One region of the Mesorhizobium sp. M1338 genome, then DNA from elsewhere that is predicted to be linked to it. Evidence: riboswitches for the same ligand, from Rfam matches in the RefSeq annotation. Region 1 holds a riboswitch; each other region holds the start of a gene.
The links. A riboswitch is a leader RNA that binds a small molecule or an ion and turns the genes downstream of it on or off. The one in region 1 is predicted to bind cobalamin.
Positions count from the first base shown of each region.

Region 1 (7,969 bases):
TCCATTCCAGATCTTCTGGAAGATCATGGTGCCGCAGATATGGGGCACCATCGCCGTCGTCTGGACCACCATCACCATCCTGGTGCTCAAGGTGTTCGACATCGTTCTGACCATGACCAACGGCCAGTGGAACAGCCAGGTGCTGGCCAATCTGATGTTCGACTGGATGTTCCGTGGCGGCGGCGATTTCGGCCGTGGCGCCACCATCGCCATCATCATCATGATCGCTGTCATTCCGATCATGATCTGGAACATCCGCCAGGCGAACAAAGAGACGGGAGGACATTGAGATGGCCGTTGCGACCGGAAAGTCCTTCGCCAGCCGCTTTGGCGTCCACATCGCCGTGCTTGTCTTCGTCGCGATCTGGACCATACCGACGCTCGGCATCCTGGTCTCGTCGCTGCGCGACAAGAACCAGATCATCGCCTCTGGCTGGTGGAACTCGTTCGCCAGTTCCACCCAGACCGAGGCCGGCCGACTGCCGGCCGCCTCGACGCAAGTCGAAAAGGACGGCAAGTTCGTTCTCGAGGGCAACATCTTCGGCGACGGCGCCAAGCGCAACATCAGCGCCTTCGGTGTCAAATCGGCGGCACCGACGCAATATCCCGCCGACACTTCGGCCGATCTCGGCGACGGCGTGACCCTGCGGCTCAACGCCGACGGCAGCTTCGTCATGGCCTCGCCCAAGGCGTTCGAAGGCGATCGCGGCCAGCGCGTCTACTATGCCTCGTCGGCGCCGCCGAAATTCACCACCGACAACTACAGAACCGTGCTGTTTTCCGAGGGCATCGGACGGTCGTTCATGAACTCGCTGACCGTCACCATCCCGGCGACAGTCATCCCGATCCTGATCGCGGCGTTTGCCGCCTATGCGCTGGCCTGGATGCGGTTTCCCGGCCGGGCGCTGCTGATCGCGGTGATCATCGGCCTGCTGGTGGTGCCGCTGCAAATGTCGCTGATCCCGCTTTTGAAGCTCTACAACGGCGTCGGCGCTTTCTTCGGCATGCCGTCGAAAACCTATCTCGGCATCTGGCTGGCGCATACCGGCTTCGGCTTGCCCTTCGCCATCTACCTGCTGCGCAGCTACATTGCCGGCCTGCCGCGCGAGATCATGGAATCGGCGCGTATCGACGGCGCCAGCGATTTCGAGATCTTCGTCAAGATCGTCTTGCCGCTGTCGTTCCCCGTGCTGGCCTCGTTTGCCATCTTCCAGTTCCTATGGGTATGGAACGATCTGCTGGTGGCGATGGTTTTCCTCGGTACAGAGGCAGACCAGATCGTGCTGACCGCCAAGCTCAACGCGCTGTTGGGCTCACGCGGCGGCGACTGGGAGATTCTGACGACATCGGCCTTCGTGACCATAATCGTGCCGCTGATCGTCTTCTTCTCGCTGCAGCGCTATTTTGTCCGCGGGCTGCTTGCCGGCTCGGTGAAAGGAGGCTGAGACGATGCAATCCGCTTTGAAGGCCAGCTCGAAACCTGACCTCGCCCTCGATCGCGACTGGTGGCGGGGTGCTGTGATCTATCAGATCTATCCGCGCAGCTACCAGGACTCGAACGGCGACGGCATAGGCGACCTCAAGGGGATCATCGGCCGCCTCCCCTACATCGCCGCACTCGGTGCGGACGCCATCTGGATTTCGCCGTTCTTCAAATCGCCTATGAAGGATTTCGGCTATGACGTCACCGACTACCGCGACGTCGATCCGATGTTCGGCACGCTGGCCGACTTCGACGCGCTGACCGCCGAGGCGCACAGGCTGGGCTTGAAGGTGATGATCGACGAGGTGCTGTCGCACACCGCCGACAACCACCCGTGGTTCAGGGAAAGCCGGTCGAGCCGCACCAACCCGAAGGCCGACTGGTATGTCTGGGCGGACGCCAGGCCGGACGGCACGCCGCCCAACAACTGGCTGTCGATCTTCGGCGGCTCGGCCTGGCAATGGGACACCAGCCGCCAGCAATATTACCTGCATAATTTCCTGGCCGAGCAGCCCGACCTCAACTTCCACAACCGCCAAGTCCAGGATGCGCTGCTCGACGTCACCCGTTTCTGGCTGGAGCGCGGCGTCGACGGCTTCCGGCTCGACACCATCAATTTCTACTTCCACAGCCAGGGCCTGGAAGACAATCCGCCGCTGCCGCCGGAAGAGCGCAACGACCAGACCGCACCGGCGGTCAACCCCTACAACTACCAGGATCATCTCTACGACAAGAGCCGCCCGGAGAACCTCGGCTTCCTCGAGCGCTTCCGCGCCCTGCTCGATGAATATCCGGCAACCGCCGCGGTCGGGGAGGTCGGCGATTCGCAGCGCGGACTGGACGTGGTGGCTGCCTACACCGCCGGCGGCAAGCGCGTACACATGTGCTATTCCTTCGACTTCCTGGCGCCGGAAAAGATCAGTGCGGCCAAGGTCCGCTCGGTGCTGGAATCCTTCGGCAAGGTCGCCAGCGACGGCTGGTCATGCTGGGCCTTTTCCAATCACGACGTGATGCGCCCGGCCTCGCGCTGGGCGGCCAGCGAAGCCGATCCGACCGCCTATCTCAAGGTCATCTCGGCGCTGCTGATGTCGCTGCGCGGTTCGGTCTGCATCTACCAGGGTGAGGAGCTTGGGCTCGGCGAAGCCGACCTTCGGTTCGAGGATTTACAGGACCCCTATGGCATCCGCTTCTGGCCGGAATTCAAGGGCCGCGACGGCTGCCGCACGCCGATGGTGTGGGACGGCAGCGCCAGCAATGGCGGCTTCTCATCGGCAAAGCCCTGGCTGCCGGTGCCGGCCAAGCATCTGTCGCAAGCGGTCAATGTCCAGCAGGGCGACGAGAACTCGCTGCTTGAGCACTACCGGCGCTTTCTGACCTTCCGGCGTGCCCATCCGGCACTGGCCAAGGGTGACATCACCTTCATCGAAAGCGAGGGCGACACCGTCGCCTTCACCCGCCGCTCAGGCAATGAGCAGATCGTCTGCGTCTTCAATCTGGGAGCCGGGCCAACCGAGGTTGACCTCGGCGGCCGATCGCTGCAACCTTTGCCCGGGCACGGATTTTCGGGGCAGGCGAGCACCGGTTCCATCGAGCTTGGCGGCTACGGCGCCTGGTTCGGGCGCGCCGACTGAATTTCAAATCACTTGAATTTCAAATTACTGGAGGGAAACCAATGGCCGATGTCACGCTAAGACAAGTGAAGAAGTCCTACGGCAATCTGAACATTCTCCACGGCATCGACCTCGATATCAAGTCGGGCGAATTCATCGTCTTCGTCGGTCCGTCGGGCTGCGGCAAGTCGACATTGCTGAGGTCGATCGCCGGGCTCGAGGAAATCACCTCCGGCGAGCTCAGAATAGCTGGCGAGGTCGTGAACGACGTGCCGCCGTCGAAGCGGGGGATCGCCATGGTGTTCCAGTCCTACGCGCTGTATCCGCACATGACCGTCTACGACAACATGGCGTTCTCGATGAAGATCGGGAAGGAGAACAAGGCCGAGATCGATCGGCGCGTGCGCCAGGCGGCGGAAATCCTGCAGCTGACGAAATATCTCGACCGCTTGCCCAAGGCGATGTCGGGCGGACAGCGCCAGCGCGTCGCCATTGGCCGCGCCATCGTGCGCAATCCAAAGGTGTTCCTGTTCGACGAGCCGCTGTCGAACCTTGACGCCGCACTTCGCGTCGCCACACGCATCGAGATCGCCAAGCTCAAGGAATCGATGCCCGCCACGACCATGATCTATGTCACCCACGACCAGGTCGAGGCAATGACGCTGGCCGACCGCATCGTGGTGCTCAAGGACGGCCATATCGAACAGGTCGGCACGCCGATGGACCTCTACAAGAAGCCCGGCAATCTGTTCGTTGCCCAGTTCATCGGCTCGCCGGCCATGAACATCCTGCCGGCGACCATCGACAAGACCGGAAATCCGACTGTCGTCAGCCATGTCGGCGGGCGCAAGGCGACCGTGCCGATCACGACGCCTGCTTCGGCAAAGGGTGCCGCGGTGAGCTTTGGCGTGCGACCGGAGGACCTGATCATCGCCAGCGGTGCGGACTATCTGTTCGAAGGGACGGTCGACTATGTCGAGCAGCTCGGCGAAGTCCAGCTTGTCTACATCGACATCGGCCGCGCCGACCTGCCGCTGGTGACCAAGCTGCCTGGCAATGTCGAAGTCAAGCGTGGCTCGACATTGCGCCTGAGCGCCAATGGCGAAGATCTGCATATCTTCGACACGGATGGGCGGTCCTTCGCTCTTCACGAAGCGGAGGCGAAGGCGGCCTGAGAGGTCGCACGACGATACTGCCCTGTTACAAAAACAAGAGCGGCGGGCAAGGTCCGCCGCTCTCGTTTGGAGATCAGCTTCGGCTGTTAGCGGCCGAAGAGGTTTCGGTCACTGCCCTGAGGGGCGGACTTCGGTGCATCGCCCGACGAATTGAGCAGCTTGTAGACGGGCGATTCGCTCTTGCGGATCGAGCCCGTATGCGAGGTGTCGACGTTGACGGTCGACTGCTTGTTGATGTCGGTGCCGCCAGCGTTGTCGTTGCGGGCATAGGCGCTGCCGGCGGCAATCAGAAGAGCGGCGGCAGTAAGAACAATCTTTTTCATTTTGATACTCCGTATTCTCGAATTCGATACGGCGGGTTAACCCGCCGCATCGCTGTCGGATGTTGGTTTTGGTCGGGTTAGTTGTTGCCGAACAGGTTGCGGTCGCTGCCATGGTCGACAGGCGCCTGCGTGGCCGGCTCCGACTTCTTGACGGAAGCCGTGTACGAGCTGTCGACCGCGGCGGCAGGCTGGTCGGCGCCCTTGGAGCCAAAGTTGTCGCTGCCGGCGAAGGCACTGCCGGTGACGGCCAGAACGGCGGCGGCGGCAAGAAGGATCTTGTTCATTTTAGTCTCCTGGATTTCTGGATTTCGCCAGGACGGCGGGCAGACCCGCCGTCAACTGGGAATTGGTTGTTAGCGGCCGAAGAGGTTACGGTCGCTGCCCTGAGCGGGCGTCTGGGCAACCGGTTCCGAGGTCTTGGTGGAAGCCGTGTACGACTTGTCGACCGCGGCAGCAGGCTGATTGGCGCCGTTCGAACCGTAGTGGTCGCTACCATTAGCGAAGGCGCTGCCGGAAATGGCCAGAACGGCGGCGGCAGTGAGAATGATCTTTTTCATTTTTTTGTACTCCAGTATCTTCTTTTCCGTCCGTCCAGCGGCGTGTCTTGGAAGGGAAATCGCGTCGTTCGGACAGCCCCGATGTGGGAGGGCATCCTCGCCTTTTCCAATCACGAAGTTGTTCCGTGTGGACCATGAATCCGCCACTTGAAATTGTGCCACGGGATTCTACACGCTACTTTTTATTTATGTTTTTCAACACTTAAGCAAAATCGCCCGCTGGATCACCAACTGTTTCCAAGGCCCGGCGTTCACACCGTCCTGCACGCACCGTCAACAGAAACGAACCGTTCGGTTCGATTTTAGAACCAGCTAATAGTCACTTTTCGAAACCGTTAACCTTTTTGGTCGCCGGCAAGGGGCCGGCTTCGAGGAGATTGCAGTTGGGAATGGCCGCCGCGGAGATAGGATTTCGGCTCAACAATCGCCAACCGGAACGTTTCGCATGCGTGTCGCGCCGCATGGATACGATGTCGTTTTCATGCCGATGACGCGCCCGCGATCGTGGTTAGATCATACCATCTCAGGTGCCGCTTCGTGACGACGAGGCGGAGAATTGGGAAGCCGGTCAGAATCCGGCGCTGCCCCCGCAACGGTGGTGGAGTTCAAGTCGCAACGGGAGACCACTGGGCAGTTGCCTGGGAAGGTGTCGCGATGGTCCGTAAGGACAACTCCAGAGCCCGGAAACCAGCCCGAGATTTCTAGACTCGACTGATCGCGGTGGGCGGTCAAGAGGTGGATAGTGCATGTCCGGCGCATCGCCGGCCTGCGTCCGATCCTTCCTCCGTCACCACCATTTCAGTCCTTAAGAAACGAGGACAGGACATGGATATTCGCAACGACATGCTGAGGCTCTTGAACAGCCGCCGGCAAGGCTTTTCGCTGGAGCAGCCCTTCTACACCGATCCAGACTTTTTCAAGCTCGACATGGAGCTGATCTGGTATCGTGATTGGCTGTTCATCGGCCACGATTGCGAGCTGCCTAAGCCGGGCAGCTACATCACAGTGCAGATCGGCGACTATCCGGTCGTTCTTGTCCGCGACCAGCAAGGCAAGATCAACGCCTTCCACAATTCCTGCCGCCATCGCGGCAGCCGCGTCTGCAACACAGAGAGGGGTACGGCGGCAAAGCTGGTCTGCCCCTATCACCAGTGGACCTATGAGCTCGACGGCCGCCTGCTGTTTGCCCGCCAGATGGCCGACGGTTTCGACAAAAGTGAGTTCAGCCTGAAGCCGGTCGCCTGCGAGAGCGTCGGCGGCTACATCTTCATCTGCCTGGGCAAGGAGCCCGCCGATTTCGCGCCGATGCGGGCGATGATCGAACCTTATCTTTTGCCGCACCGGTTGCGGGAAGCAAAGATCGCCTTCGAGAGCACGATCATAGAGAAGGGCAACTGGAAGCTGGTCTGGGAAAACAATCGCGAGTGCTATCACTGCGTCGCCAATCATCCCGAGCTGTGCAAGACCTTCCCGGAAGCGCCTACCGTGACCGGCGTCAACGGCGCCGACAGCGACCCCGAAATGGTCGCGCATTGGGCCAAATGCGAGGCATCAGGCCTGCCGAGCAAGTTCCGCATCGATCCGGCCGGGCAGTACCGCGCCACCCGCGCGCCGCTGTTGCGCGATGCCGTCAGCTACACCATGACCGGCAAGCTGGCGGTGAAGAAGAACCTCTCCGACACTGTCTCCGCCGACAGGATCGGAACCTTGATGCACTATCACTATCCGACGACCTGGAACCACATCCTCATCGATCACGCGGTGACGTTCCGGGTGCTGCCGATCAGCGCCACGGAAACGGCGGTGACGACGAAGTGGCTGGTGCACAAGGACGCGGTCGAGGGGGTCGATTACACCATCGAAGACCTCACCCATGTCTGGACCGAAACCAACGACCAGGATCGCCGCATCGTCGAGGAAAACGCCTTTGGCATCCTGTCGCCCGCCTACGAGCCCGGCCCCTATTCGGAGTTGCATGAGGGCGGCGTGATCCAGTTCGTCGAATGGTATGCGTCGTTCATCGGCCCGCGCCTCGCCGAAGGCGGCCGGCCGGCCCTGCGCAGCGTCGCCTAGTGCATGTCGCCCAAAATGCGCAGCGGCTTTGGGATCATGCACAAAACAAAAGGGACAAGAGGATGAATGCGATGACGGATCTTGGCCTCTATCGCCATCTCGACCAGATGACGCCCTGGAACGACAGGCTGCAGGTGCTGGAAGTGATCGGCGTCAGCGACGAAGCACCTGACGTAAAGACCTTCACCTTCCGCTCCGACAACCAGACCTGGTTTCGCTACAAGCCGGGCCAGTTCGTGACGCTGGAACTGCCGACAGCCGACGGGCCGCTGATGCGCACCTACACGCTGTCGTCCTCGCCATCGCGGCCGTTCTCTATCGCGGTGACAGTGAAGGCGCAGGCGGGCAGCACAGGCACGCGCTGGATGTTCGACCATCTGGCGCCGGGCTCGCACGTCAAGGCCTATGGGCCGACAGGTGACTTTTCGCTGCACAGCCACCCGGCGGCCAAGTATCTGTTCATCTCCGCCGGTTCCGGTGTGACGCCGATGATGTCGATGCTGCGCTGGCTGAACGACTGCGCGCCATGGACCGATGTCGGCTTCGTCAACTGCGCGCGCCGTCCGGAAGAGATCATCTTCCGCAAGGAACTCGAACTGCTCGGCAGCCGTATGCCCGGCCTGTCGCTCGGCTTCATGATCGAGGAGCGGTCGAGCCGCGAGGGCTGGTTCGGCCATATGGGCCGCATCGACGCCATTCGGCTGCCATTGCTGGCGCCCGATTTCCGCGATCGCGAAATCTTCTGCTG
Region 1 covers NZ_JAMYLL010000006.1:198,769-206,737, forward strand. Annotated here, with positions in the region: gene NKH19_RS08970 (carbohydrate ABC transporter permease) at 1-289, shown strand, start outside; gene NKH19_RS08975 (carbohydrate ABC transporter permease) at 291-1,445, shown strand; gene bglA (beta-galactosidase BglA) at 1,450-3,114, shown strand; gene NKH19_RS08985 (ABC transporter ATP-binding protein) at 3,156-4,268, shown strand; gene NKH19_RS08990 (DUF680 domain-containing protein) at 4,355-4,591, opposite strand; gene NKH19_RS08995 (DUF680 domain-containing protein) at 4,669-4,875, opposite strand; gene NKH19_RS09000 (DUF680 domain-containing protein) at 4,945-5,148, opposite strand; cobalamin riboswitch at 5,657-5,858, shown strand; gene NKH19_RS09005 (aromatic ring-hydroxylating oxygenase subunit alpha) at 5,974-7,221, shown strand; gene NKH19_RS09010 (FAD-binding oxidoreductase) at 7,293-7,969, shown strand, end outside.

Region 2 (7,969 bases), on a different contig from region 1:
CACGGGTTTTGGCCGCGAGCGGGTTTTCAGAATCCTCCTCGTCGCGCGCGGCAACCGCGTTGGCGGCGGCATCGATCAGCGCGATCTGCGTCGGGAACATGTCGCGGAACAGGCCGGAGATACGCCAGGTGACGTCGACGCGCGGCCTTCCGAGGGCAGCCGGCGGCAGCACCTCGATGCCGGTGATGCGGCCGGTCGCCGAGTCCCACTGTGGCCGGCAGCCCATCAGTGCCAGGCCTTGCGCGATCTCCTCGCCGCCAGTGCGCAGCGATGCCGAGCCCCAGAGGTCGATGACCAGCGAGCGCGGCCAGTCGCCATGCGACTGCATGTAGCCGCGCACGACTTCCTCCGCCGCCGCCTTGCCCAGATCATAAGCGGTCGGCGTCGGCATGGTGCGTGGGTCCGACGTGAACAAATTACGGCCGGTGGGCAGCACATCGGAGCGCCCCCGCGCGGGCGCTCCGGCCGGACCGGCCTTGACGTGGCGGCCATCGAGCGCCGCTAGCAGCGCCATCTTCTCGGCTTGCGCGCTTTGGCGGCGCATGGCGTCGGGCTCGTCCTCGGGGGCGCGGCCATAGATATGCAGCCCATCCTTGATAGCGAAATCCTTGAGGTCGCAGAGCCAGGCGTCGATGCGGCGCAGCGCCTCGTCCGGCGCGTCGGTCCTGGCGACGCCGGCTTCGGAGGCGAGGCCGGTCTTTTGCGCGGTGTCGACGATAAGCTTGGCCAGACGGTCGCGGCGGCGGCGGTCGAGCCCGTCGGCCTGGGCGTATTCGTCGACCAGCCTTTCCAGCTTGTGCTGGTCTTCATCCAAGCCGGCACCGGTCAGCGGCGGCGGCAGATGGCCAAGCGTGACGGCGGCGATGCGCCGCTTGGCCTGTGCCGCTTCGCCGGGGTTGGAGACGATGAACGGATAGATCACGGGCAGGGGACCGGTGACGATCTCGGGAAAGCAGTTTTCCGAGAGCGCAACTGTCTTGCCAGGCAGCCATTCCAGCGTGCCATGGGCGCCGACATGGACCAGCGCATGAACGCCGAGCGATTTGCGCAGCCACAGACCGAAGGCGATCAGTGCATGGCGCGGCGGTAGTGTCGGGTCGTGGTAATCGGCGCGACGGTCGGCTGAACGGCCGCGGTCTGGGGCAAGTGCAACGGTGACGTTGCCGAAGGTTGCGGCGCGGAAGGAGAATTTGGCAGAGGTGTGCGCTTGAACACCCCCCTCTGTCCTGCCGGACATCTCCCCCGCAAGGGGGGAGATTGAGCTGTCACTGCTGCTTTCGCCAACTACGAACGTCGCAGAATGAGCGACGGCGGCGGAACTGCCAATCTCCCCCCTTGCGGGGGAGATGTCCGGCAGGACAGAGGGGGGTGCCTCGCGCAAACCTGTCTCGCCTTCAGCCTTGCCCCAAGCGGCTTCTACGGCTGTGATTGCCTCGGCGGGCAACTCTTTTGAGAACCCAACATAGTCTTCCAGCCCCAGCCCTTCGCCGCTCCGCGCCAGCAGCCCCAGCAACCCACGCGGCGTCTCCGGAATCCCCTCAACACCATAACCCTGCTCCCTCAGATCATGCAGCATGGCCAGCACGCTGGATGGCACGTCGAGGCCAACGGCATAGCCGGTGCGGCCCGGGGCACTGGGATAGTCCGGAATCAGAATGGCCAGCTTGCGCGTCGCGCGGGGCGTCTCCCGTAGGCGGATAAAGGCCGCTACACGATCAGCCACCTGCGCCACGCGATCCGCTTCCGGCCGGTTGGCGAAGGCGCGGTGGCCGAGTGCCGGGTCGACCTCGCTCTCGCCCTTGAAGGAAATGGCGCCGGCGAGGATGCGGCCGTCGAGTTCGGGCAGCACGACATGCATGGCAAGGTCGGCGGGCGCCAGGCCGCGCTGGTTGTTCTGCCAGATGTCGCGGCGGGTGGTGGCGACGATAACCTGGAAGACAGGCACGCCTGCTCTGTCGAAAAGGGTTTCGACGCCAGGTTCGGCACCGGAGGCGAAAGCGGTCGCGGTGATGATTGCCGCGGGCTTCAATGCGGCGAGCGCGGTCTCGACAAAGGCGAGGGACGCCGGGTCCTTGAGGCTGGAGACGAAGATGGGGACCGGGTTAATGCCGCGCTGCCGCAGCGCATCAAAAAGGGAGTCGATCGGCGCGACATCGGCGGCGAGCAGCATCGAGCGGTAGAACAGGATCGGCACGACCTTTCCCTCCCCCTCGAGGGGAGGGTGGCCCAAAGGGCCGGGTGGAGTCGGTACGACCGGACTCGACGTCTCTTTAAGTTGGCGCGTCTCGGAGAGGACCCCACCCCCGGCCTGCGGCCGGACCCTCCCCTCGAGGGGGAGGGGGACGACGCCGCGTTCGGGGTCGTAGTAACCGGCTTTCGGCACTGCGACCGGCTCTGCTACGTCCGCATCAGACCCCGCCAACCTTGCCAGCCTCCGCATCAGCGCGCTCATATTCGCCGGGCCGCCCTCGCGGAAATAGTCGAGCAGGCCGTCGAGTTCTTCGCGCGGCAGCGTCGAGGCTTCGATCAGGCGCAGATCCTCGTCGCGGCATTCGCCGGGCAGCAGCGCCAGTTTTATGCCGCGCTCGCGGGCGGTCGAGGCAAGCTGGTCGCAGCCATAGCGCCACCAGTCGTAGCCGCCGAGGATGCGGACGAGGATGATTTTGGCGTGGCGGGCGACGCTATCGACCCAGAGGTCAACGGACATGGGATGGCGCAGATCACGCAGGGCGGCCAGCCGCATCGAGGGCAGGCGGCCGGCATCGGCCTTCCACGCGGCCGCAAGGCCTGCAAGATCGCTGTCGGTGAAGGACAGGGCCACGATATCCGCCGGCATCTGCCGCAGATCGACCGGCTCGGCGAGGTCGTCGAGCGAGGCGGATGTCGTGGTTAGGATGTGCATCGCGACCCGTGTCCGAAATCAGCCGGCGAGTATACGCTCGATAGCCGGGCGGTTCAGCCCCTTGAGGCCAATGACGACGAGGCGCGAGCGGCGGTCGTCCGTGGCGGTCCAGGCGCGGTCATAATAGTGGTTGACGCGCGGCCCGACGGCCTGCAGCAGCAGCCGCATCGGCTTGCCGCCGACCTCGACGAAGCCCTTTATGCGCAGCACGTTCTCTTCCTCGGCGGCGGTGGCGACGCGCTTTGCCAGTTCATCGGGATTGGCGATCGAGGCAATGTCGACGATGAACGTGTCGAAGTCGTCATGCTCATGGTCGAATGCGCCGTCGTGATGGGACTTGCGGTTTTCGATGTCATCCTCGACGGCCAGACCGAGGCCGAGCAGCACCGAGGGATCGACCTTGCCGTGCGACGTCGGCACGATCTTCACCGCGCGAGCGGAGTGTTCGTTGATGATGGCATTGGCGCGGGCGGTGCCGGCTGCGTCCATCAGGTCGCTCTTCGACAGGATGATCAGGTCGGCGCAGGCGATCTGGTGCTCGAACACCTCCTCGACCGGATCGTCGTGATCGAGCGTCTCATCCTGGGTGCGCTGCGCCTGCAAGGCATCCATGTCGTTGGCGACGCGGCCGTCGGCCAGCGCCGGGCCGTCGACCACGGCGATCACACCATCGACGGTGACGCGGCTCTTCACGCTTGGCCACTGGAAAGCCTGGACCAGCGGCTTGGGCAGCGCCAGGCCCGAGGTCTCGATCAGGATGTGGTCGATCCTCGGCGTCAGCGCCAGGATCTGGTCGAGCGCCGGGACGAAGTCGTCGGCGACGGTGCAGCAGATGCAGCCATTGGCCAGTTCGACGATGTTTTCCTCCGGGCAGGTATCGATGCCACAGCCCTTAAGGATCTCGCCATCGATGCCGATGTCGCCGAATTCGTTGACGATGATGGCAATACGCTTGCCGCCGGCGTTTTCCAGGAGATGGCGGACCAGCGTCGTCTTGCCGGCGCCGAGAAAGCCGGTGACGACGGTGCAGGGAACACGGGAGACGGAAACGGTCATTTCAAGTCCTTCAGCATGTCGAGGGGAGGGATGCGGGCAACGAGGCCGCGCTTCAGGCTGTCGGGACGGCCGCGCCACGGGATCAGGCCGTCGGTCGAGGTGGCGAAGAGCTTGGCGCCGGTAACGAGGTCGGCGCCGCTGGTCGCGGTCAGGTCACCGAAGACATAGCTCCAGCAGCCGTCGCGCAGGATGGCGGCGCTGAGACGTCGCTTGCAATTGCCGAGGCATTCAACGCCGCGGACACGAATGTTGTCGCCAGATGCGGCGCGGCGCGTGTCGTCCGCCAGCAGTTCGCCAGCGCGAGGATGGGCGTCGGAGCCGGTCTCGTCGCGACAGGAGGCGCAGACGATCACGGTGACGCCGGCCAACGCATCATCGTGCCCGGACGAAACATCCGCTGTGCCAGCCGAAAAACTGCTGTCGTGGTCCAAAGATCGGCTCCTTGCCCGGAAACCCGCCGGGCGATCGGATTCTAAAGTCGCGGACGGCAGGTCTCCTGGCTCGCGGGTCATCGCCTTGGTAGCCGCCTTCCCGGGACCATCCCAGTGGCTTTCGGCCTTGGCTCTTCGCTTACAGTTGCGGGGACAGCCGCGGATTTGGGACAGATATCCCTCACCGCATTCCCTCTTGGCTCCTCTCGTTGAAGAGAAGAGACCGTCTCGACCGGGATTTAGGCTTTTGCGGGTAGCGGTGTCAACGCGAGCTTACGACACGGTTAGGTCGGCCAACGCCGGACCCAAGTCACCGGCGGACGTCACTTCGATGTGTTCGAGGCCGAGCCAGCCCTGCATCTGCTTCAATTCCTCGAACAGTTCGACGGCGGTCCGCGGCGGCGCGTTGGGCTCGGCGTAGGCGGCGTGGACGCGCAGCACGCCGGCCGGCCGGTCGGCCTTGAGATCGACGCGCGCCACGATCCTGTCGCCGAGCAGGAACGGCAGGACGTAATAGCCGTATTGTCGCTTGTCGGCCGGCGTGTAGATCTCGATGCGGTAGTGGAAGTCGAAGAGACGCTCGGTGCGCGACCGCTCGAAGACGACCGGATCGAACGGCGCCAGCAAGGCTCGGGCCTCGACCTTGCGCGGCAGGCGAGCGTCCCGGTGAAGATAAGCCGGCTTGTCCCAGCCTTCGACACGCACCGGCAAAAGCTCGCCTGTTTCGACCAGTTCCTCCAGCCGGCCCTTCATGTCCGCCGGCGACAGCCGAAAGTAGTCGCGCAAATCGCCTGATGTCGCGATGCCGTGGGCGCGGGCCGAAATGCGCAGCAATTCGCGGTGCGCGTCCTCGGCGGCCGGCACCGGCAGATCGAGGATCGCCTGCGGCAGCACACGCTCGGGCAGATCATAGAAGCGTTCGAAACCGCGACGGTGCGCAGTGGTGATGCGCCCGGCCCAGAACAGCCATTCGAAGGCATGCTTGGAGTGGCTCCAGCCCCACCAGCCGCCCGAGCCCTTCTGGCCTTCGAGCGCGGAAGCGGCGATCGGGCCGCGATCGGCGACCTGGCGGTAGATCTCTTCGATATAGGCGGCATGTTCGCGGCCCCATTTGGCGAGGCCCAGATACATCTCATCGCCGCGCTCGGCCCGTTCCATGCGCCAGCGCATCAGCGGGTATGTCTCGACCGGCAGGAAGGAAGCCTCGTGCGCCCAGTATTCGAACACCGTGCGCTTGCGCGTCACAGCCGCGTTGTCGAGCAGAGCGAGCGGGTAGGGGCCAAGGCGCGAATAGAGTGGCATATAATGGGCGCGCACCACCGCGCTGACGGAATCGATCTGCAGCAGGCCGGTGCGGGCCAGTACCCGGGCGAAGTGCCGGCGGTTCGGGGTGCCGATTGGGCGGGGATCGAGAAACCCTTGGGCGGCAAGCGCGATGCGCCGGGCCATGGGGAGCGAAATCTTTTCCTTCATGCAGGCGTCACTCTGAGGGCGATTGAGGGGTGATTCCGGCCGATGCTAGCAGGGTTTTGGCGGCAACCATGTCAGGAGAGAAAAGTGGAGTAAAAAGCGAAGGAAATCAAACAAGAGGGGATCGGACCAGTTTGCCGCGATATGCCGTCCAGGTCGGTGTTTTGAACAAGGTTTGACTTGCTTCGCTGGAAGTGCTGCGCTAACCCTCGCCGCGTTGCAGCATAGGCCCTTAAAACGGTTCAGCGGTTAAACTGTCACGCTTCCGCATTAGGGTCCGGTGCTGTAATCAACGTGGATTGGCGCCAACGGAAAGCCGAGCATGAACGCACTCTTGAGCTCATACCTGCCCATCGTCCTGTTCATCGGCGTGGCGCTGGTTGTCGGCCTGGCGCTGCTGGCCGCGCCCTTCCTGGTGGCCTACCGCAATCCCGATCCCGAAAAGCTCTCCGCCTACGAGTGCGGTTTCAACTCGTTCGATGACGCCCGCATGAAATTCGACATCCGCTTCTACCTGGTGTCGATCCTGTTCATCATCTTCGACCTGGAAGTGGCCTTCCTGTTTCCGTGGGCTGTGTCGTTCTCGAAGATCGGCATGCTCGGCTTCTGGTCGATGATGGTGTTTTTGGCGGTGCTGACCATCGGCTTTGCCTATGAATGGAAAAAAGGAGCGCTGGAATGGGATTGAACGATAGTTCAGGCACCCTCGTCGCGCCGAAGCCCAAAGGTATCATCGATCCTAATACCGGCCAGCCGGTAGGGGCGGACGATCCCTTCTTCCTCGAGATCAACAATGAGCTGGCCGACAAGGGCTTTCTCGTCACCTCGACCGAGGCACTGATCACGTGGGCGCGCAGCGGTTCGCTGATGTTCATGACCTTCGGTCTTGCCTGCTGCGCGGTCGAGATGATCCACACTTCGATGCCGCGCTATGACAGCGAGCGCTTCGGTGTCGCGCCGCGCGCGTCTCCGCGCCAGTCCGACATCATGATCGTTGCCGGCACACTGACCAACAAGATGGCGCCGGCGCTGCGCAAGGTCTACGACCAGATGCCCGAGCCGCGCTACGTCATCTCGATGGGCTCCTGCGCCAATGGCGGCGGCTACTACCACTATTCCTATTCGGTGGTGCGCGGCTGCGACCGCATCGTGCCGGTCGACATTTATGTGCCCGGCTGCCCGCCGAGCGCCGAAGCGCTGCTTTACGGCATTCTTCTCTTGCAGAAGAAGATCCGCCGCACCGGCACGATCGAACGGTAAATCCATGACCGCATCCCTGAGTGAACTGTCGACCTATCTCGGCGAGAAGCTGATCGACCGCGTGAATGACGCTGATATCGCCTATGGCGAGCTTACCATTCACGTCGAGCCGCGCGATCTGGTCGAGGTGATGACCTTCCTGCGCGACGATGCGCGCTGCCAGTTCATCTCGATCATCGACGTCTGCGGCGCCGACTATCCGTCGCGGGCCAAGCGCTTCGACGTCGTCTACCATCTCTTGTCGCCGAAGCAGAACGTACGCATCCGCGTCAAGGTGCAGGCCGACGAGGAAACCATGGTGCCGTCGATCACCGGCGTGTTCCCCGGCGCCGACTGGTTCGAGCGCGAGGCCTACGATCTCTACGGCGTGCTATTCTCCGGCCATCCCGATCTGCGCCGCCTGTTGACCGATTACGGTTTCGAAGGCCATCCGCTGCGCAAGGATTTCCCGCTGACCGGCTTTGTCGAAGTGCGCTATGACGACGAAGCCAAGCGCGTCATCTACGAGCCTGTGGAATTGAAGCAGGAATTCAGGAACTTTGACTTTTTGAGCCCATGGGAGGGAACTGATTACGTTCTTCCCGGGGACGAAAAAGCGAAGCAGTGAATGGTGAATGGTGAATAGTCAATGGTGAATGGACAAGACGCCGGAAGCTATACGCGATTATCGCGATCTCATCGTCTGGAAAGAGGCGATGGATATCGCCGAGGAAATCTATGTTTTGACGCGCGGGTTTCCGCGCGAGGAATTGTATGGAATCACATCCCAGATGCGACGCTGCGCAGTCTCAATCCCGGCGAATATAGCGGAAGGGTTTGGTCGCGCACAGCGACGAACGTTCATTCAGTT
Region 2 covers NZ_JAMYLL010000028.1:31,587-39,555, forward strand. Annotated here, with positions in the region: gene NKH19_RS21955 (cobaltochelatase subunit CobN) at 1-2,902, opposite strand, end outside; gene cobW (cobalamin biosynthesis protein CobW) at 2,921-3,958, opposite strand; gene NKH19_RS21965 (DUF1636 family protein) at 3,955-4,389, opposite strand; cobalamin riboswitch at 4,428-4,631, opposite strand; gene NKH19_RS21970 (winged helix-turn-helix domain-containing protein) at 4,663-5,862, opposite strand; gene NKH19_RS21975 (NADH-quinone oxidoreductase subunit A) at 6,182-6,547, shown strand; gene NKH19_RS21980 (NuoB/complex I 20 kDa subunit family protein) at 6,538-7,119, shown strand; gene NKH19_RS21985 (NADH-quinone oxidoreductase subunit C) at 7,124-7,726, shown strand; gene NKH19_RS21990 (four helix bundle protein) at 7,755-7,969, shown strand, end outside.
Region 2: it holds a riboswitch for cobalamin, as region 1 does, so the genes downstream of both, NKH19_RS21965 (DUF1636 family protein) here and NKH19_RS09005 (aromatic ring-hydroxylating oxygenase subunit alpha) in region 1, are expected to answer to the same signal.

Region 3 (7,969 bases), on a different contig from region 1:
ACTATGCGCAGGCTTGCCATGCGCTTCCGCGGCATTTTGCGGGGCTTGTGAATTGGGCAAGCTCGACACTTCGATCGATGTGGCGTCAACTCCGGGTCCGTCGCCATCACGCGTTTCGGTCGGGTCCTACGCCGTGACGCTGACGCCGTTCGCGATGCCATTGAACTACCGTGGAGCAACGGCCAGGCGGAAGGGCTGATCAACCGCCTGAAGACGATTAAACGTACCATTGGGCAGAGCGGGCTGCGAACTCATTAGGGCACGCATGCTGCCACTCAGCCGGCCTGATCACCACACAAAGCGAGGAAGAACCTAGTCAAGTGCAAAGCGACAATCGCCTCGACAGCGGGTCCCGGAAGGTTTATGCTGGCCAATGTTACCGCAATCCGGAATGGCGATTGAATACCTTCACGAGTGAAGGGAGTGAAACTTCTTTGTCGGCCAAATTGTTGACGGAACGCCCGGCGCCCATTGTTGCTACATGTCTAGATTCTTGGGGCGTTTTGGATGATGCAATCCACCATCTCACTCCAAAGGGCAGTGGAATCTGGAACAATGTCGCTTTTGTTCGCACGACATCCTTCGTGCCCGATTGGCATATCGTCTTTAACTCTGCTTCTCTTTTTGGGCTCCCTGTTGATATCGAGGCGAGCCCAAACAGGACAATTTTTGCAATCGGCGAACCGCCGACGAAAGCTCATCGCGCGTTTCATGAAGGGCAGGGGAAAAATACTATCGTCCTGACGTGTGACGCAGAGCTGGCTGCTCGGCAGAATGCAGCGCGCCGATTCGTTTTGTCTCCACCTATCACTCGGTCTTGGTCTGTAAACAAGACATATGACCAACTTCTGGTCAGCGAAGTCGTGGATAAGCCGCTTCGGCTCTCATGGATTACCAGTGACATCGCCCTGCTTAAAGGACATCGATATCGGCTGGGGTTTCTGGAACGGCTGAGAAAGGAGCTCGATTTTGACCTGTTCGGCCGAGGTTTTCGGCTGATTGGAGATAAATGGAACGCACTCGCACCTTACCGTTACAGTATAGCGTTCGAGAATACTCGTGCTGATTACTATTTTACAGAGAAGCTTATGGACTGCTTCGTTGCTGAAACAATGCCGATCTATTACGGCAGCCCGGCAATCACGAGGTTCTTCCCTTCGGACTCTATGGTTCTGATTGACCCAGAGGACAAGAACGTAATCCCAAAAATTCAAGAAATCATCGACTCGGACCTCTGGAAGGAACGTCGCGGCGCAATAAGAGAGGCGAAGCGGTTGGTCCTTGAGAAATACAATACGTTTGCTTATCTCGCGCGCTTCATCGAAAGCGTTCAGGATAAACCCTTACCGCCGGAAATTATACACATCGATTCGCCTGAGGTCGATTTTGGAATAGACGAATGAAGTACTCCAACGCTCGCTTGGCGTGCCCGGCGGTCGGTGGTCTGGCGAGATCGGTACGGAACGCTCGGCGGAGAACGCCTGCTGCGCAGACGGGCCGGCACGGGCGCACGAGGTCATGCGCCCCCGGCTGCCGCTGATCAGACGAACTGGGGAAGGCCAGGAACGGAATTGAGGACCTCGTCCACGAGTTCGTCGCCGGCATGTTCCTTGGCGCAGGCGATCGTCTCGTTGGCGAGGCCGGCGATCTTTGCCATGCTGAGACCCTCACTCATCAATTGCTGGCCGAGCCCCATAAGGCCGCCACCCTCTGGGTCGTCGCCATGATACTTCGCTACTAATTCCGAAGCTCCCGGAATGGCCTCGATCATGCGCGCAACGGGACCGTCGGCCGCGTGGCTTTGCAGGAAACCCAGCATTAACCCAACGCCCTTCTCTGCGAGAGCCGGGCCGATGCCGGCACCAGTGGCGATGCGCGGTAAGAATTCTTCCATGCAGGGTCTCTCTCTCTTTGATAAGGTTTACACGGGGCCGGTCCGGCGCCCAGCGCCCTTGGCCGAACCACAATTGAACTCCACAAAAAATAGGCCAGCGGAAGTGCTATTGCGCGTAAAACCGCCTCTGTCAACGCAAGCTGCGTCGGACGTGCGTGTTTCGCAAACCGAAGATCATTCCAATTCACATCATTACGCATTGGCAACCGCACAGTTTGCGGTGGCTCGCTTATTGGCCAATGCCCCGCGCCCGTCAAATGATGACGACAAGGTGGTCATCGCCTAGGAATCTGTGGATCGAGGTGTGAGGCAGTTACAGCCGGTGGACCTGCTCAAGCGCCGCGCCGGCACCAGGGCTAGATTGGCGATACTACGCGTATTGGCCATGTCTTTCCTCGCGTGATGGGATGTTCGTAGAAGCGGAGCTATATGCCGGTGTGACGATCGACAAGGCGGACCGGCTATTCCGATAGGACATCCATACTGTCGCATAGACCGTCGCTGCTTAGGTGTCGCATAGACCGTCGCTGCTTAGGTATTGAAACCGCCATCGCTGGTGACATCGCAGTCGGCGGGTGTCGATAAGGTCGATTCACGCAATCAGCCGGTCAGGAGGAACGAATGAACCCTGAGGTTTCAGAAGCTCACTTTTCGCAAGGCGTGCAGCGCACATCGTGCAAGAGATTGCCATTCTTGCGGATGCTATCGACTTTCTCAACGATGGCGGGAAGATCGCAGTGACCGAATCTACGAAGCCGCCCCCAGGGCGTGCTTTGATGCATACAAACGGTTGCCGAGCAGGGATACTCCTCCTCCCTGAAGTCCAATCGACAACAGCGATCACTTCCAAGAGGGTCCCAGCTCCGCCGCGAAAACGGGTGCCAGACCCCGATCCTCTCCCTCAACTGATCTAGCTCAGGGCGTTCATGAGCCGCAGATCGCATAGTGGCTGCGTGCACGACGCAGGAAGACCATTTATGAAAATCCTATTCAGAACGATGGCTGTCACCTTGCTGGCACCCACCGCCTTTGCTGCGGATTCGATCCCCACCGACCTCAGAGATACGGCATTGGCCACCTTCAGGGCTTTGCCATCCACCACGCCGACAGTCGCCAACAACCCGATCACCCCGGAAAAGATCGCTCTCGGCAAGGCACTGTTCTTCGATCCACGCGTCTCGGCGTCAGGCGTCTTGTCGTGCAACTCGTGCCACAACCTGGCCACCGGCGGCGACGACAATCACGAAACCTCGATCGGCCATGGTTGGCAGAAGGGACAGCGCAACGCGCCGACTGTACTGAACGCTGTCTTCAACATCGCTCAGTTCTGGGATGGTCGTGCCGCAGACCTGAAGGCTCAGGCGAAGGGACCGGTCCAAGCCGGCATCGAAATGGCCAATACACCGGACCAAGTCATCGCCACGCTCAAGTCCATGCCGCAATATGTCGAGTGGTTCGATGCAGCTTTTCCGGCTGAAGCCGATCGGGTCACCTTCGACAACTTCGCCAAGGCGATCGAAGCCTTCGAGGCGACACTGGTCACACCGGCCCCGTTCGACAGCTTTCTGAATGGTGATGAGCTTGCCATGACTTCCGAACAGAAACAGGGCCTGGCGCTTTTTATGGACAAAGGCTGCTCGTCCTGCCATGCCGGCATCAACGTTGGTGGGCAAGCCTATTTCCCATTCGGCCTCGTGGAACAGCCCAGCGCCGAGGTCCTGCCGGACAAAGACAAGGGCCGATTTGCGGTCACCAATGCAGCCGATGACTACTATGTTTTCCGCGTGGCGCCGCTGCGCAACGTTGCACTCACCGCGCCATACTTTCATTCGGGCAAGGTTTGGGATCTGAAACAGGCCGTCGCCATCATGGGGACCACCCAGCTTGGCGTAGTACTGGCGGACGAAGAAGTTGACCTGCTTGTTGCCTTCCTCAACTCGCTGACCGGAGAGGCACCCGAGGTCGCCTATCCCATCTTACCCTCCGAAACGGCGACAACGCCCCGGCCTGTAACGCAGATCTCAGGAAAATAAAGGGCCAACTGGCTGCGGACGTCGCAATCGAAAATGATTGCGGCTTTTACTTGGGCCACACGAATTGCCACATCCATCTCCGAATTGGCGGGAGGCTAGCAATACCCGAAACCTGCCACCTCGCCCGTAGTCTGCGCGAATCAGCTGGGGAAGCGGACAGACGCGCAGCACCATATATTGTCGCCGCCTGAGCGAACATGCCAAGCAGTCTACTTTGAGAAACGACGTGTGTACGATTTGTTCGAGGCGCGGGGCCTGTATGTTCCCAAGGACCAATACTATAGCGTAGTGTCACATTCATATTTCTGCGGGATGAGGACACGTGCCGAAGGAAAATTGCACATTTTCGCCGAGTGGCTTATTTCCAAGAGTGTGATCGGTTTGGCATATTCCCGGCCGACATCCGCCAGTCGGCAACTCCCCACACGGTGAGGAAGAGAAGCCTCACGCCTGCACTTTCTGCCGGAGCGCGCGTGCTGCAGCGACCATGTTAATGAGGGCAGGGCGGACCTCCTCCCATTTGCGTGTTTTGAGGCCACAGTCGGGGTTTATCCACAGTTGGCCATCGGACAGTCGCTCGCGGGCAAGCATGACTAAGTCCGAAATCTCGCCGACTTCCGGGACGCGTGGTGAGTGAATATCATAGACGCCGGGACCGATTTCGTTCGGATATTTGGAGCTCGTGAAGGCGTCCAACAGTTCCATCTTCGAGCGCGACGTCTCAATCGAAATGACATCCGCATCCATTCCAGCGATCGCGTGAATGATCTCGTTGAACTCCGAATAGCACATGTGGGTATGAATTTGAGTCGCGTCCTTTACACCCGTTGAAGCGATCCGGAAACATTCGACAGCCCAGTCGAGATAGACTTTCCAGTCAGATTGGCGCAGTGGCAATCCTTCGCGAAAGGCGGCCTCATCGATCTGGACCATCCTTGCGCCGGACCTTTCGAGATCCGTCACTTCGTCGCGGATGGCGAGCGCGATCTGGCGGCAGGCTTCGGAGCGGGGTACGTCGTCGCGAACAAAAGACCAGTTGAGAATGGTGACTGGGCCTGTGAGCATTCCCTTCACGGGCTTTTCCGTAAGCGACTGGGCGAATTGCCACCAGCGCACTGTCATCGGATTGCGCCTCGATACGTCGCCGAAAATGATGGGGGGACGCACGTAGCGCGACCCATAGCTTTGTACCCAGGCATGCTGGGTGAACGCGAAGCCGGACAACTGCTCGCCGAAATGCTGTACCATGTCGTTTCGCTCGAACTCACCGTGCACCAGCACGTCCAGCCCGATCTCTTCCTGCCAGCGAATTGCAGCCTCGATCTCCTTCTTCAGGAACGTCTCATAGTCGACATAGCTCAGCTGGCCCTTCGCATGAGCGGCCCGCGCCTTGCGTACCTGCGGCGTCTGCGGGAAGGACCCGATGGTCGTCGTCGGGAACGGCGGCAGCCCGAGTGAGCCGGCTTGGACTCTGGAGCGCTCGCCAAAAGCGCTCTCTCGTCGCTTCGCGCTGTCCTCAATGCTAGCGATCCGCCCCTGAACAAGCGGGTCATGGATCCTCGTGGATGTCACGCGCGTGGCGGCAGCCTCGGCAGACGCTTTCAACGCGCCTGCCACCGCATCCCTGCCTTGGGACAGGGCCCGGGCCAGCAAGACCAGCTCGTCGGTCTTCTGGGCCGCGAAGGCGAGCCACGACCTGATGTCGGCGTCGAGTTCCGTCTCCATGCGCAGATCAATCGGCACATGCAGCATCGAGCAAGAAGGCGCGATCTCGACGCGGTCCAAGGGCCAGCCGGCGACGATCGGTTTGATGCGGTCGAGAATGGCGGGCAGGTTCGCACGCCAGACGTTGCGGCCATCGATCAAGCCAAGCGAGAGCACCAGATCCTTCGGAGCGAGCCGACCCACCGTTTCCAGCTGCTCGGGAGCGCGCACGAGATCAATATGCAGCCCGGCCAGGGGCAGAGAAACCGCGGTTTCGAGATTGTCTCCCAGCGACCCGAAATACGTAGCCAGCATGATCTTCAGCTCGGGCGCGGCTTTCGACAGCTGGCCATAGGCGAATTCGAACGCAGCTCGTTCGTTCGGGTTCAGATCGAGGACAAGCGCTGGCTCATCGATCTGCACCCAGTCGGCTCCCGACAGCTTCAGCTTCTGCAGGACTTGCTCGTAAACGGGCAGCAGCCGCGGTAGGAGCGCGATGGGACCGAACCCCTCGGCAGGCGATTTCGCCAGCTTGAGGAAGGTGATGGGTCCAAGGATGACTGGGCGTGTGTGAATGCCGAGAGCTTTAGCCTCGAGGAAATAATCGACCGGCTTCGATGACGAGAGGGCGAACGTCTGATCATCATCGAGTTCCGGCACAATGTAGTGGTAGTTGGTGTCAAACCACTTGGTCATTTCCATCGCGGTTACACCAGGTCCATGAGCTTCCTCCTGGTGACCAGCGTGTCCACAATCCTCCGTCTGACCCTGGTTGCCGCGCGCCATTGCGAAGTAGATGTCAAGTGGGACCTCGCCGCTATTCCAGCCGTAACGGGATGGAACGGCCCCGACCATGGCTGCGGTGTCGAGCACGTGGTCGTAAAGCGAGAAGTCGTTCGACGGGATTTTCGACACGCCGCGATCGCGCTGCTCTTCCCAGCTAGCGGCACGGAGCGCCTTCGACGTCGTGAGAAGGTCGCCAGCGGACGATGTTCCGGACCAGTAGCTTTCAAGCGCGAATTTCAGTTCTCGCCGACGACCGAAGCGCGGCACGCCGAGCGTTGCTACAGGAATTTCCTGAGAGTCAGTCATGTCATACCCCGATGGTTGGGGCGCCGATGACAAGGAAGGCGCTAGCAGGCCGGCACGAACGCCGGCTTGCAGCGGCCACCGAGACACCCCGCCCGTGGACGTAATTCGCCGTGGCAGGTCTCCTGGCTCGCGGGGTCATAGCCTCTACCCGTCTTCCTGAGGGTATTCGCCTCAGTGACATGAGTGGGGTTGGCTCGCCGCTAACAGTTGCGGGGGCAACGCCGGCATTGCACCGGCTTCCCTCTTAGCTCCGCTGCGGCAGCGCCGCACGCGAGAACCACGACACGCAGACAATCACAGCAGTCCGCTCTTTTGTCAATGACGCATAACGAAATGTTTATGTCGTTATGTGATTTCGCTTTTACGCTTGTCTAACATTGTGAAATATTCAGTCGCCCATTGGCGGCGCTGCTCCGCTGCCACCATAGTCCAACTAATGGATCCCTGTCGGGCTGCGACATCCCTCGCAGGTCGCCGATGAAGGATTTCGGACAAGACTTCAAGCGCGTGACAACGTCATTAGAATGCAGAAGATCGCATTGGTGGCGATGTTTAACGATGCGGCCGCAAGCCGTGCGTGCGTGGTAGAAGCGGTTTTCTCGGAGTGAGCGCCAAACCGTGGTCCGAGGGGAATTGGCACGCCAGTCGTCATCACGGGTGACTAGGCAATCGTGATGACTCCGCTCGGCGGCAAGAGACCACACTGACGGAGCCTGGCTCAAGGGTCTGATGCAAAGCCCGACTGTGGTCCCGATAAGCCGCTTAAGCCGCATTCAGGCGGTCAGGATAAGTATCTCTCTCTCCAAGCGCTCGGCATTGAGGGATGCGCAAATGCAGGCAAAGCTCGCGTGCTTCATATTCTGCATCATACGATCGGCAGGACCCAGTTTTTATCCAGTGCACGCGTCAGCGCGGTGTGCAATTCTGGCTCGGTCCGATACGAAGGCATTTGGGCCTCGCTGATCCAGCCCAAGCCAACATAGTGGAAGTGATCCGCAGGGACCGTAACCCGGCTGCTGTCCAGTTGCCGAACGAAGTCCGCTGACCAATGGTGGATCGTATACGCTTCAAGTTTGTCCATCATCCTCCGCCAGCGTTGGATGCGTTCTTCGCGCGGCATGCTGGCCGCTCTTGAGATCGCGGTAGCTATCTCGTCGGAGAGCCTCGGATTTACCAGCAGGGCGTCCTCGCCGAAGTCTTCGGCCGCGCCGGCAAACTTCGATAACACCAGAACGCCAGGGTCGCT
Region 3 covers NZ_JAMYLL010000018.1:24,505-32,473, reverse strand. Annotated here, with positions in the region: partial or broken gene NKH19_RS17650 (transposase) at 1-316, shown strand, start outside; gene NKH19_RS17645 (glycosyltransferase family 10 domain-containing protein) at 399-1,403, shown strand; gene NKH19_RS17640 (hypothetical protein) at 1,541-1,894, opposite strand; gene NKH19_RS17635 (cytochrome-c peroxidase) at 2,872-3,927, shown strand; gene metE (5-methyltetrahydropteroyltriglutamate--homocysteine S-methyltransferase) at 4,372-6,723, opposite strand; cobalamin riboswitch at 6,819-7,020, opposite strand; gene NKH19_RS17625 (alpha,alpha-trehalose-phosphate synthase (UDP-forming)) at 7,589-7,969, opposite strand, start outside.
Region 3: it holds a riboswitch for cobalamin, as region 1 does, so the genes downstream of both, metE (5-methyltetrahydropteroyltriglutamate--homocysteine S-methyltransferase) here and NKH19_RS09005 (aromatic ring-hydroxylating oxygenase subunit alpha) in region 1, are expected to answer to the same signal.